One region of the Virgibacillus sp. MG-45 genome, then DNA from elsewhere that is predicted to be linked to it. Evidence: predicted binding sites of a transcription regulator. Region 1 holds the regulator's gene; each other region holds the start of a gene.
What was found. The regulator Rex, encoded in region 1, represses fermentation and respiration genes when NADH is low (regulators of the CRP and FNR family bind a similar motif). The targets are predictions, from matches to a motif close to TTGTGAAATATTTCACAA.
Positions count from the first base shown of each region.

Region 2: a site for Rex is predicted at 1,558-1,575, ahead of SPK86_RS10425 (cytochrome ubiquinol oxidase subunit I). Genes of this name have one in related genera too.
Region 3: a site for Rex is predicted at 1,397-1,414, ahead of pflB (formate C-acetyltransferase). Genes of this name have one in related genera too.
Region 4: a site for Rex is predicted at 1,530-1,547, ahead of SPK86_RS10060 (hydroxymethylglutaryl-CoA synthase). Genes of this name have one in related genera too.

Region 1 covers NZ_JAXOFU010000012.1:72,417-76,030, reverse strand. The annotation lists gene SPK86_RS13065 (ABC-F family ATP-binding cassette domain-containing protein) at 1-1,344, opposite strand, end outside; gene moaC (cyclic pyranopterin monophosphate synthase MoaC) at 1,597-2,091, shown strand; gene SPK86_RS13055 (redox-sensing transcriptional repressor Rex) at 2,094-2,741, shown strand; gene SPK86_RS13050 (YdiK family protein) at 3,082-3,282, opposite strand; gene SPK86_RS13045 (CPBP family intramembrane glutamic endopeptidase) at 3,287-3,614, opposite strand, start outside.
Region 2 covers NZ_JAXOFU010000008.1:138,498-142,111, reverse strand. The annotation lists gene pflA (pyruvate formate-lyase-activating protein) at 1-162, shown strand, start outside; gene SPK86_RS10430 (2,3-butanediol dehydrogenase) at 230-1,276, shown strand; gene SPK86_RS10425 (cytochrome ubiquinol oxidase subunit I) at 1,595-2,995, shown strand; gene cydB (cytochrome d ubiquinol oxidase subunit II) at 2,982-3,614, shown strand, end outside.
Region 3 covers NZ_JAXOFU010000008.1:143,686-147,299, forward strand. The annotation lists gene pflB (formate C-acetyltransferase) at 1-1,359, opposite strand, end outside; gene SPK86_RS10445 (penicillin acylase family protein) at 1,674-3,614, shown strand, end outside.
Region 4 covers NZ_JAXOFU010000008.1:58,134-61,747, forward strand. The annotation lists gene SPK86_RS10045 (LacI family DNA-binding transcriptional regulator) at 1-595, shown strand, start outside; gene SPK86_RS10050 (hypothetical protein) at 691-915, opposite strand; gene SPK86_RS10055 (hypothetical protein) at 1,002-1,295, opposite strand; gene SPK86_RS10060 (hydroxymethylglutaryl-CoA synthase) at 1,672-2,844, shown strand; gene SPK86_RS10065 (Crp/Fnr family transcriptional regulator) at 3,082-3,614, opposite strand, start outside.

The DNA.
Region 1 (3,614 bases):
TGCATAAACAGGCTTTAATACATCATCTCCTGAAAACAAGAAATTGCCTAAAACGGTGCGAATATCCTTTTCATTAATTGTTGGATGCTCGTCCCAAAGCTCCTGTAAAACGGTTTTGTTGGAGTTGAGATTCGCTTGCTCCTGATCATAAAAGCCGATTTCCACATTTGTTCCAAGTTGAATCGTTCCTTGAATAGGCTTTAGCTTACCAAGTATGGTTTTTAGAAGCGTTGTTTTGCCAACACCATTCGGACCAACAATGGCTACTCGGTCACCACGTTGTAGCTGTAAGTCAACACCTTGAAAAAGAGGTGCGGCATCCTCTTCATATTGAAAAGCGAGTTGCTTTATTTGAACAACATCGTTTCCGCTTCGTTTGTTTACTTGAAAAGAGATGGAAGCAGAAGATTCATCTCCTAATGGTCGGTCCATTACGTCCATTTTCTCTAATTGCTTTCTTCTGCTTTGTGCACGTTTTGTAGTTGATGCACGAACGATATTGCGTTGGATAAAATCTTCCATCTTTTTAATTTCCGTTTGCTGCTTTTCAAATTCCTTTAGATCCTGTTCATAATCGAGTGCTTTTTGCTCTAAATATTTCGTGTAGCTCCCTTTATAACGCTTCATGCGATGGCGTGATATTTCATAAACGATAGACACAGTCTTATCTAAGAAATAGCGATCGTGAGAGACAATCACTACTGCGCCAGGATAAGCAGAGAGATAGCTTTCTAGCCAAGCTAATGTATCAATGTCTAAGTGGTTCGTTGGCTCGTCTAAAATAAGCAGCGCAGGCTTTAGTAACAGTAATTTACCTAAGGCTAATCTTGTTTTCTGACCGCCACTAAGCTCGCTAATTGGTGTTTCATAATCATAGTTTTGAAAATGAAGCCCTGTTAGAACGGCTTTGATGTCGGCTTCATAGCTATATCCACCGTTTTCTGAAAAGGCATGCTGTAACCGGTCATATTCCTGGAGAATTTTCTCGTACGCTTCAGGTGTGTGTGAAGAAGCGTCTGCCATCTTTTGTTCTAATAAGCGTAACTCCTTTTCTTGCGCGATTAACGATGCAAATACAGCCTGCATTTCATCCCAAATGGATTGATTGGACTCTAAACCAGTATGCTGGGACAAGTAACCAATGGTAAGCTCCTTCGGTTTAAACAATTCTCCTTCATCATAGGTTTCTTCACCAGCCATAATTTTGAGTAAGGTTGATTTCCCTGCACCATTTCGGCCGACAATGGCAATACGGTCCTGATCCTTTATTTCAAGCTTTATATTATGAATGATTTCTTCTGCGCCATAGGATTTACCAATCCCGTTTAATTGCATAATTATCATACGTCTCACCTCAATATTATCAGTGTATCGCATATTGAAACGGACAGGCAATACTATTGTGAAATAAATCACGACTTTTATAGGGTTTTCTGCTAGAATAGAGGCAGGATCATTCGATTACTGAAATAAATATAAATAATGAGATTATCGCTGCTTCCAAGGTGGAGAAAGTATATTGTTTTACTTATTTTTGTTATAATACGTGGGGATGAATTTGGAACGCTTTCTATCTCTTTTAGAGGAGTTGAGTATATGTCAGATTTCACCCATTTTAATGCCCAAGGTAGAGCACGGATGGTCGATATTAGTCATAAGCAGGAAACCGAGCGGGTTGCGCTGGCAAGAACTAGTGTCCACGTCTCAAGAGAAATATACGAGCGAATTACTGCGAAAACGGTTCAAAAAGGGGATGTTTTAGCTGTAGCGCAAGTTGCGGGCATTATGGCTGCAAAAAAAACATCGGACTGGATTCCGATGTGTCATCCATTACAATTAAAAGGGATTGACATTTCTTTTCAATGGAATACGTTAGACAACAACTACGAGCTCGTCATTGAAGCTTTTGTGAAAACAAAGGGCAGTACCGGCGTGGAAATGGAAGCATTAACGGCAGCTTCTGCCACTGCGCTTACAATATATGACATGTGTAAGGCGATCGATAAAGGAATGGTGATTGGAGAAACCTATCTAATGGAGAAAAAAGGTGGAAAATCCGGTGACTATAAGCGATCGGCCAAGGAGGAATAATTATGGATCAAAGTAAAATCCCACAAGCTACAGCGAAACGTTTACCATTATATTATCGATTTTTGAACAATTTACAGCATCAGGGGAAAACACGCGTATCCTCAAAAGAATTAAGTGAAGCGGTAAAAGTTGATTCAGCGACGATACGAAGGGACTTTTCTTACTTTGGTGCCTTAGGTAAAAAAGGCTATGGCTATAATGTAGAGTATTTGCTTGGATTTTTTCGTAAAACCTTGGATCAAGATGAACTTACCGAGGTTGCACTAATCGGGGTGGGTAATTTAGGAACCGCTTTCTTACATTATAATTTCCTGAAAAACAATAATACAAAAATTGTGATGGCCTTTGATGCGGATAATGAAAAAATTGGACAGGATATTGGCGGTGTTCCAATTTATCATATTGATGAAATGGAGCAGCGACTCACAGGAGTACGGGTTGCCATTTTAACGATTCCAGCTGCTGAGGCGGACGGCGTAACAGAGCGTTTAATAGCTTTGGGTATTAAAGGAATCTTGAACTTTACCCCTGCTCGAATTACAGTACCAGATAATATTCGGGTACATCATATTGATTTGGCAGTGGAATTACAAGCATTGGTTTATTTCTTAAAGCACTATCCTTTAAAGCTAGCAGACGAGAAGGAATAATAGAAGCATGTTGAGAAAAAAATTAGGATCTGAATCAACGCAGTTTGAAAATGGGTTCGCTTTCCTCGGGCGCGGCCTCAACTAACTCGGAAAAATAATACGCTTTTCCGAGTGGATTTTTCGACGTACAGGACGTACTAGCGCAGACGTTGCTACAGGACGTAGCGATTTTAGTCTGCGTTCCCCTGTTGCTGTTCCCGAAGGAGTCTCACCCATTTCAACAGCTAGCTAGATTCTTTAATCTAGTTTAAAGGGTTGCCGTATTACGCTCGGCTTAATTGGAAAAAATTAATTCGTTCTTTAATCGGTTTGCGATAATAGAAAAAGGAGTAGCGTGTCGCTACTCCTTTTTTTGATGCTTTAATTGGAAATGAAGTTTCAATAATCGGATTGCCATGCCTAAATCAAGTGTGGCAAAGATGGCAAATAGCATCGTTGTGAAGTTCCATATTGTTTCCTCAGCGCTTATTATAGCGACATAGATGAAAAAAATGGCCATTAATAAATAGATAATCGCAGATGTTTTCGGTGATATCCGCATGATTTTAGCCTCCAATAAAAATCATTTGTAGCTGATTTAATTGCTCCTGCATCTTTTCGATGTCCTCAGGTGTAAATGAATATTGAACTAACACGGTGATCGTGTTTAATGCCATGTGGACGAAGATTGGAACAAGAATTCGTTTTGTTTTGACATATAGAAAAGCGAATACAAAGCCCATGGAAGCATAAATTAATAGATGCTCAGGCTCGCCATGGATAATCCCAAAAATAAACGCAGACATTAGCGCAGCAATGACAAAGTTCGTTCGCTTATAGATCGTACCAAAAATAATTTTTCGGAAAATAATCTCTTCTAAAATTGGTGCTATT
Region 2 (3,614 bases), on a different contig from region 1:
TTAGCAAATGTAGAAAAAGTGGAAGTACTTCCTTATCATAAGCTTGGTGTTTACAAGTGGGAAGCGTTAGGCTATGACTATCCGTTAAAAGACGTTGAACCACCGTCAGAAGAACGTGTTCTAAATGCGACAAATTTGTTAACAAATAGACAAATTCTTTAAAACCATCTATTTTAATTGTATAATTAAAGGTGAAGCAACTGAAAATCATACAACAGGAGTGGTAAAAATGAAAGCAGCACGTTGGTATGGTCAAAAGGATATTCGTGTAGAAGAAGTAACAGATCCAGCAGTTGAACAAGGTAAGGTAAAAATTAAGGTTGCATGGGCGGGAATATGCGGAAGTGATTTGCATGAATACGCAGCAGGACCAATATTTATCCCTGTCAAAGAAAAACATCCACTTACGAACGACATTGCTCCAATTATTATGGGACATGAATTTTCAGGTGAAGTAGTTGAAGTTGGAGAAGGTGTCGATCGTGTGAAACCGGGTGATCGTGTTACAGTAGAACCAATCTATAGCTGTGGAAAATGTAAGGCTTGCCGTTCTGGATTATACAATCTATGTAACCAGCTTGGCTTTCACGGCTTAGCAGGCGGCGGCGGTGGATTCGCTGAATATACAACAGTCCCTGAAGTAATGGTTCATAAAATTCCTGATTCAATGAGCTTTGAACAAGCGGCTTTAACAGAACCAGCAGCTGTTGCCCTTCACGCGATTAGACAAAGTAAACTTCGTGCCGGGGACACAGCAGCCGTATTTGGCGCTGGGCCAATCGGTTTGTTAACGATTCAAGCATTATTCTTATCTGGTGCAAGCAAAGTATATGCAGTGGAGCTTTCCCCTGAACGCAAACAGCTTGCAAGCGATTTAGGTGCTATTGTGATTGATCCATCTGAAGTGGATCCTGTAGAAGAAATTCAAAAGCTAACAAATGGTGGTGTCGATATTGCCTATGAAGTCACCGGCGTACCTGTTGTACTTCAGCAATCCATCGATTCTACAAAGCTAGAAGGGGAAACTGTTATTATTAGTATTTGGGAAAGCAACCCACCAATTAATGCAAATAATGTCCTGTTAAAAGAGCGCAATGTTACAGGAACAATTGCATACCGTGATATTTTCCCTGCAGTGATTGAACTAATTGCCAATGGAAAATTCGCGGCAGAAAAGCTTATTACGAAAAAAATTAACTTAGATGAAATTGTAGATGAAGGATTCGAATCTTTAATGAAAGAAAAATCACAAGTGAAAATTCTTGTAAAGCCATAAAAAGCTTACACATATATGATCGTTAAACAAGGAGCTTCCTAGCCATTGGTTAGAGAAGCTCCTTCTCTATTTTCTTCTATAAACATTCGCAATCCAATGTAAAGGTTTTTGCATTAAGTTGTTTCTACATAGAGTATTTATTGTCATGAATATGCCAAAAAATCGTCATTGGTCTGTAACACTTTGTGAACAATTTAACTAAATTTCGCGCTATAATAGGTTTATCGTATGTTTTCACTATAAATATGTTAGTATCCAAATGAATTTGAATACGTCATTTATTGTGAATTAATTCACAACAAAAGGAGAGATAAAGCAATGGATATCCTAGAGCTAGCAAGATTACAGTTTGCATCAACAACCATTTTTCATTACTTTTTCGTGCCAGTTTCCATTGGACTTGTATTTATTATCGCAATCATGCAAACAATGTATGTAGTAAAAAAGCAAGATATTTATATGAAAATGACTAAATTTTGGGGAACACTTTTCTTAATTAACTTTGCTGTCGGCATTGTTACAGGGATTCTCCAGGAATTTCAATTCGGGATGAATTGGTCTACTTATTCCCGTTTTGTAGGCGATGTATTTGGACCATCCCTTGCGATTGAAGGTTTACTTGCATTCTTTATGGAATCAACCTTTATTGGAATTTGGATTTTCGGAGCAGATCGTTTATCAAAACGATTGCATTTAACATCCATATGGCTCGTATCTATCGGAACGATCCTTTCTGCTTTTTGGATTCTATCAGCTAATGCTTTTATGCAGAATCCTGTAGGATATGAATTTGCAGACGGAAGAGCACAAATGAATGATTTTGTTGCAATTTTAACCAACCCGCATCTTTGGGTACAGTTCCCACACGTGCTTTTCTCAGCATTTGCCACTGGCGCTTTTCTCATAGCTGGAATTAGTGCATGGAAGCTGATTAAAAAACAAGATGTCGCTATGTTCAAAAAATCATTTCGTGTTGCTGTAGTTGTTGGTACAATCGCAGCTTTCCTTGTTATGATTTTTGGTCACTCGCAAGCACAGCTTTTAATAAAGGAACAGCCAATGAAGCTTGCTGCTGCAGAAGCACTTTGGAATACGAGTGGGGATCCTGCACCATTTACATTAGTAGCAAATATTGATTCAGAAGAAAAAACGAATCACTTTGAAATTCAAATTCCTTATATGCTTAGCCTACTTTCTTACAATAAGTTTAGCGGACAAGTAGAAGGAATGAATCAACTACAAGAACAATATGAAGCTAAATACGGACCTGGAGATTATATCCCACCAGTAAAAACAGTATTCTGGAGCTTCCGTATCATGGTATTTACTGGAACAATTATGTTCTTGCTTGCACTTTATGGCTGGTATGCATCAAGAAAAGGTATACTAGAGCAAAAAACACGTTATTTAAAGCTAATGCTTTTCGGAATTTCACTTCCATTTATCGGAAATACTGCTGGGTGGATTATGACAGAAATGGGTCGTCAGCCATGGGTCGTGTTTGGTATGATGAAAACAGAGGATGCTGTATCACCAAGTGTCACAGCTAATGAGGTTCTCTTCTCACTCATTTCGTTTACGACAATTTATACGATATTAGCTGGAGTAACCATTTATTTATTTGTTAAGCACATTAAAAAAACCGATCAAAAAACGGAATCAAACGATAAAGTAGTCGATCCGTTTGATAAGGAGGCTAACAACATTGTCACTCAATGAGCTATGGTTTTTATTAATCGCGATCTTATTTATCGGATTCTTCGTTCTAGAAGGCTTTGATTTTGGAGTAGGAACTGTTTCACGATTTCTAGGAAAAGACGATGTCGAACGACGTGTATATATTAATACAATTGGTCCCTTCTGGGATGCAAATGAAGTTTGGCTCATCACTGCTGGTGGGGCAATGTTCGCTGCTTTTCCACATTGGTATGCTACGATGTTCAGCGGCTTTTATATCCCGCTTGTCTTTATGCTCTTAGCCTTAATTATTAGGGGGGTTGCATTTGAATTTCGCAGTAAGGTCGAAAACCCTAAATGGCGTACAACATGGGACTGGGCAATCTTTATCGGTAGCTTCCTCCCTCCTATACTTTGGGGTGTTGTCTTAACGAATTTTATGACAGGTATGCCAATTGATGGAAACAAAGAAATGGTCGGTGGTTTTCTTCAATTCCTCCACCCATTCGCATTATTAGGTGGGGTAATGTTCTTATTACTAACTGTCGTGCATGGATTGCAATTTATTACTTTGCGTACAGAAGGAGAGCTACAGGAACGTGCTAGAAAGCTTGCAAAGAAGCTTGCACCAATTACGTTGATCGCCTTCTTAGCATTTTTA
Region 3 (3,614 bases), on a different contig from region 1:
TATGCGGAGCTTTTCATCCACACCACCATTAATTGCATATAGTAATGCTTTGGCAAGGTTAGCTCGTGCCCCGAAAAATTGCATTTGCTTTCCAATTGCCATCGCGGATACACAGCATGCAATTCCGTAATCATCGCCATATGTTTCGCGCATTAAATCATCATTTTCGTACTGAATAGAGCTTGTTTCAATCGACATTTTTGTACAATAGCGCTTAAAGTTATCTGGAAGTGCTTTTGACCATAACACTGTTAAGTTTGGTTCTGGTGCAGGTCCTAGATTTGTTAATGTATGCAAGAAACGATAGGAGTTCTTTGTTACAAGTGGTGTCCCATCTGTTGCAACACCTCCAATGGATTCGGTTACCCATGTTGGATCCCCACTAAATAAATCATTGTAATCTGGTGTGCGTGCAAATTTAACTAAGCGTAGCTTCATCACAAAGTGATCGACAAGCTCCTGTGCTTCTTCTTCGGTAAGAGTACCACTTTCTAGATCACGATCTATATAAATATCAAGGAACGTAGAAACTCGTCCTAAGCTCATCGCAGCTCCATTTTGTTCTTTTATCGCTCCTAAGTAAGCGAAATAGAGCCATTGAAATGCTTCATGTGCATTTTTTGCTGGCTGTGAAATATCAAATCCATATACTTTTGCCATCTCTTTTAACTCTTGTAGTGCACGGATTTGCTCCATTGTTTCTTCGCGATCTCGAATAATATCCTCAGACATCATTCCGTTACCGCCAATATAGGTTAATTCTTCTTTTTTAGCTTCAATAAGTCTGTCTACACCATATAATGCCACACGCCTGTAGTCTCCAATAATACGACCTCTACCATAAGCATCTGGAAGACCAGTAATGATACCTGCTTTTCGAGCAAGCTTCATTTCTGGAGTGTAGGCATCGAATACACCTTGGTTATGCGTTTTTCGATATGCTGTAAAAATGTGCTCAATTTCTTCATTCACTTTATACCCATAGGCCTCACAGGAGTTCGCAGCCATGCGAATGCCACCAAAAGGCTGTAAAGAACGTTTAAAAGGCTTATCTGTCTGGAATCCCACAATTTTTTCTTTGTTACTGTCTAAGTAGCCTGGTCCATGAGATGTAATGGTTGATACAATTGCTGTATCCATATCAAGAACGCCACCATTTTCACGTTCTTTCTTGGATAGCTCTAACACTTGATCCCATAATTCCAACGTATCCTTTGTTGCCCCACTTAAAAATTGTTCATCTCCAACATATGGGGTAAAGTTTGCTTGGATAAAATCTCTTACATCAATTTCTTGCTGCCATTTGCCATTCTTAAATCCAACCCATGCTTGTTTTGTCGACAACGTCATCTCAGACATTGCGATTCCCTCCTTTTATAATCCTACTAAGATTATATTGTGAAATAATGAGCAATATTCCACCTTTAGAATAACATACTTTTCTTTTAAGTAAGGGATCAAATTGTAACAAATTTGTGTAGTTTTATCCTTGATATAAATGGGTTCTTAAATTCTGTTATATATTTTAATTTTTAATACAGTAAAACAGTTTAAATACAGACGTTTTATCTTGTACATGAAGTGAGATTAGGAAAGAGAGAAAGAGCTCGTCTCCTTTTAAAACAAGTGACAGAATAATCAGTAAGTGATAGATTAGGTAAAGGGGGATTGACATGGAAGAAACAGTGCAATGGAAAGCATCAGTTAAAAAGAAGCGAAAATGGAAGCTTGGTTGGATTATAATTGGAAGCATCGTTGTTTTATGTGCAATCGCATTTATATTTATGAATGGATTTATTAATCGTTCGCTTCCCCAGCTGGAGGGAACCATTGAAGTTCCACTGTTAGCGGAAGAAGTTGTTGTGATAACGGATGAACACGGTGTTCCACATATAAAAGCAGCAAATGAAAAGGATCTTTATATTGCACAAGGCTATATCCAAGCACAAAACCGAATGTTTCAGATGGAAATGTCGAGACGGCAGGCCTCTGGAACGCTTAGTGAGGTTGTAGGAGAAGCGGCAGTAGATCATGATAAATACTTTCGATCACTCGGTTTACGACGAGCAGCAGAAAAATCCTATGAGATTTATTCTAAAGAAGGAGTAGAGGTTTTAAAATGGTTTGCGGCAGGGGTGAATGCATATATTGAAGAAGCAACGAGGGAGAACCGACTTCCAATTGAATTTACGTTAATGGCAATGACGCCAGAAAAGTGGACACCAATTGATTCCTTAACGATTGGAAAGTATATGGCGTTTGATCTTGGTGGACATTGGGAACAGCAAGCGTTTAACTATTACTTGCTTGATTGTTTTCCTGAGGAAAAAGCATTTGAAATATTTCCAGCTTATCCAAAGGATCGACCCACTATTATTCAAGAATCGGAAATAGATATAGCAGCTAGTTTCGAGCATGCGGTCATTCCACCACCGTTTAATGGAAGCAATAATTGGGTAGTAAGTGGTGAAAAAACAGCATCTGGTATGCCAATGCTAGCAGATGATCCGCATCTCGGGTTAGCGACACCATCTATTTGGCTCCAAATGGGCTTACAAGCAGAAGATCTAAATGTAAGTGGGGTTATTTTTGCTGGGGTTCCTGGAATCATTCTAGGACATAATGACAAAATTGCCTGGGGTGTTACGAATACAGGGCCAGATGTGCAGCAATTATATGTTGAAAAAAGAAATCTTAATAATGCGAAGGAATTTCTGTATGAGGATGAATGGTATACGGCAACGGTTATTGATGAGCCTATTAAGGTAAAGGATGGTGAAACAATTCCATATCAGGTCGTTGAAACAAAGCATGGACCAATTGTCTCCGAATTTGCGGAAGCTTCTGGAGAGGATACTGTATTATCCTTGAAATGGACTGCCTTAGAGGCAACAACGGAGCTTGAAGCGATTTTACATATTAATCGAGCAAATGATTGGGAGCAATTTGAAAAGGGATTAGAAAAATTTTTAGCCCCTGCACAAAATTTCGTTTTTGCTGCAAAGGATGGAACTATTGCTTTTAAAGCGAATGGTAACATTCCTATTTATAAGAACGGAACAGATGCCCTGCTTCCATTGCCAGGCTGGGATGCAAGCAAGGATTGGCAAGGGTATATTCCATTTGATGAGTTGCCCCGAGTTGTTAACCCTAAAAAGGGATATATTGCAACAGCTAACAATAAAGGAACACCTGATAATTATCCGTATCATATTAGTAATGTATGGGCACAGCCATATCGATATGAGCGAATAGCAGAAGTATTAGAGAGCGGCAGTTCTTTTAATATTGACGCTATGCAGGCCCTCCAAATGGATACGATGAATTTACGCGCACGCGAATTTATTCCGATGTTTGCACAGCAGTTAAAAAGGACACAGCTGAGCGAACAGGAACGGGAAATTCTCACCTTGCTCACAGAAAAGTGGGATTTTCATGATGATGCCAATCTAATGCAGCCGCTAGTTTTTCATCATTGGATGGCTGCAATTGATGAACTTGTATATGACGACATTCCAGAATCGATGCTGGCGCTTTTTTCGAATCAGGGGCAAGTAACAGATAATCTACTTCGTCAAGCTGCAGAAAATAGCTCCTCCATTTGGATTTCAGAA
Region 4 (3,614 bases), on a different contig from region 1:
TGTATCTGATATAACCACTCCGATGATCGCACTTGATCGTAAAATTAGCATTGATATTGATCTTGTGACAGTAAATAATCAAGATGGCGCACAGCAAGCAGTAAGATTCCTTATGCAAAAAGGCTGCCAGCGTATTGGTCATATTTGTGGTCCGGAAAATGCGAGTAGCTCAAAAGCCCGCTTAAAGGGATATTTAGATGTTGTCAAAAATGAACCATGGTTTTCTTCAGGGTATATTCGGTCAGGGAAGTATGGATTTGAAGCTGCTTTTGAGGCAACGAAAAAGATGCTTACAGAACACCCAGATATCGATGGCTTGTTTGCTGCAAACGATTTAATGGCAGTAGGTGCGTTAAAAGCAGCAGAGCAATTAGGGTATCGCGTTCCGGATGACCTATCGATTATTGGATTTGATGGTATCGGCATTGGGAAAGCAACAAAACCAGCAATAACGACGATGGCACAACCAATCTATGAGATTGGCGCAACAGCTGCGGAAATGCTGATTACTCGAATTCAAGATACTACCATTCCTATAACTGAAAAGGAGTTGCGAGTGAAGCTTATTGAGCGTGGATCAACGCGAGTTAGTTGAGTAATAAAGAAGGGGGTGTAGGCTGATTTAAAGCATCACGTTTGTATCTGTTGTCAAATAGAGTCAAGTTATAAACGGATGCTTTTATTCAGATTTTAATTTTCTGTTCTTTCTTCCACCTTTACCTTTAGTAAAAGAATGGTTTCATATTCACTGGTTAGTTGTTCTACGTCTGCTTCGTCCGTCAAATCTGGTATTCTAATGCTATTACTCGTCGTTTCTATATACACACCAAGTAGCGTTGGTTCATATAATTTGATTTCTATCTTTTCATCATCTTCCATGACAGACTGCCAACTACTAGTACTAGAAGAGTCCATCTTCATTTCTTTATCGATGCCGAATGACTGTGCAGCGCTCCCGAATCCATAAAGAAAGGCAAACGGATAATCTCCATTCGTATTGACTAATCCACCTCCTCATTCGGATTATTTGGAAAGGATAGTTCGGATAATGGTTTCGAGATTTTTTGTCCATTTTCATACTTTTCAACCCATAATGTAAACCAGCGCTCGTCTTCATTTGGAATCTGGATGTTGAAATCTAGTATTGTTCCTAAGCTTAGATCGTTAAATGTTTTTACATACTCAGAGTTTGAGTCCTTGGATAATATAACTCCCTCTGTTTGCTGTGAGCACCCATAGCTGAAAAAAATAAAAGAAATAAGAGCAACGATCAATAATGGCTTTCGTTTGAACATAGACTTCCTCCTTTTTCTTCTGAATAAGTAATCTTAGTTGGGTACTATTATATGGGATAACCATATTGTTCCAATATTGGTTCTCAGGTAATAGAATGAGATAAACTTCTTTTGTAATAGAAGAAGCACGATTACAATTCTAATCAAAATATTCTAGTGAAACACTCCTTAAAAAAAGTTTATTTTTTAAGGTTCGTTTTCTTGCTCTTCGGACGAGTTAACGGTAATATATCATTGTGAAATGGATAACAAAAAATAGGATACGATAATGTTTGTTGGGGATTGTACAAAGCTAGAATCGTAATTTTTTTCATCCAACGCTGTAAGTTTCCTATCGGTAATGTTAGATCATCATGACAGACAAAGGAGAATTCGTGTGAAAATAGGAATTGATAAAATTGGATTTTACACCCCTCATTTATATGTTGACATGAACAAGCTAGCAGTTGCTCGAGATGTCGAGCCAGAAAAGTTTACCATTGGAATTGGACAAAGTCAGATGGCGATTGCTCCGATTACACAAGACCCTATCTCTTTAGCGGCAAATGCAGCTTTGCAGATAATAGATGAGGAGGACAAAGCCAAGATTGACCTCGTTATTTTTGGTACAGAATCAGGTATTGATCATTCCAAGTCTGGTGCTGTCTATGTTCATCAATTATTAGGGCTTCGTTCAGAGGCGCGAGCGATGGAAATAAAACAAGCATGCTATGGTGCCACTGCGGCAATCCAACTGGCCAAAGGTCATATTGCGCTTCATCCAGAGAGCCGTGTGCTGGTGCTCGGATCTGACATTGCGCGTTATGGATTACGCACTGGTGGAGAAGCAACACAGGGAGCAGGTGCTGTAGCATTAGTGATTAGCGCTAATCCAAGTGTTATGGTGCTTGAGGATGAAAGTGCATATTTCACCTCAGATATTATGGATTTTTGGCGACCAGTTTACTCGGAAACAGCTTATGTAGACGGAAAGTTTTCTAATGAGCAATATATTCACTTTTTTGCAAAGGTTTGGGAGCAATATAAGGAAAAAACAGGCTTGCAGTTAGCAGATTATGAAGCGATTTGCTTCCATTTACCATATACGAAAATGGGCTTTAAAGCATTAAAAACAATCCTGGAAGAAGCTTCAGAAAAAGAACAGGAACGTCTTTTAACCAACTATAAAACAAGTACGTTATATAATCGAAATGTAGGTAATATATACACGGGCTCTCTATACTTAAGCTTACTTTCCTTGTTAGAGCAAAAAGAAGATTTACAGGAAGGTGCAAGATTTGGTATGTACAGCTATGGTTCAGGAGCAGTTGGTGAATTCTTCTCCGGAATCTTACAGCCAGGGTATCGCGAGCATTTGTTTGTTGCAGAGCATGCTGCACAGTTTCAAGCTAGAAAAGAAGTTAGTGTAGCAGAATATGAAGCTATTTTTCAGGAAAGCTTGCCAACGGATGGCTCAACTGTAGAATTAGATATTAGCCAAGATCCAGCAACAATCTGTCTAGCGGGAATATCGGATCACCAAAGAAACTATGTGAATAAGCAGCAATAAAAAGCAGGAATCTCCTGCTTTTTTTGCTCTATATTAATTGTGGGCTTATCAGGTCATAGGTAAGACATAAAGATGGTACATAAAACACTCATTTCTCTCTTATTGATAACCTATAGCTGCGAGACAAAAGGAAAAGGAGAGGGGATGAGTACAACATGATTTTATTACAGTGGTGCTAGGGATTAAAGATAAAAACCCTCTATTCTAAATGTATTGCTATCCTTTAGCTAGAAAGCTTCAAGCTTGTGTTAATCCATCTATATCCAATATCATAAATCGTTTTGGAGAGATCTTTTTAATATATCCTTTAGATTGTAATGTATGAAACACTCTACTTACAGTCTCAGGTGTTGTTCCGAGATAAGAAGCTAAATCTTTGTGACTCATTGGTAAAATTACTTCATTTGTATCATTGGAACTAATTTCAACGAGATATAACGCAATACGACTTTCGACTGATTCAGTTGCAAAACGGGTAGTCTGGACTTCAGATTGCTCAAGTCTATTGGCGAATTCTTCTAATAGCTTTAATGAGATAGATGGGAATTTTAATAATAATTTCTGAAATGAAGAACGACTTATTTTACATATTGTCACATTATCCATCGCTTCTGCGTACGATTCATGCACTGTATCCTTAAAAATGGAAAGCTCGCCAGAAAATTCACCAGCATGTATAATTCGAACGAGCTGCTCCTTTCCTGCTTCTGAAAGTCGATATATTCGTATTCTCCCTTCATTTACAATATATAGAGTATCTGCACACTCAC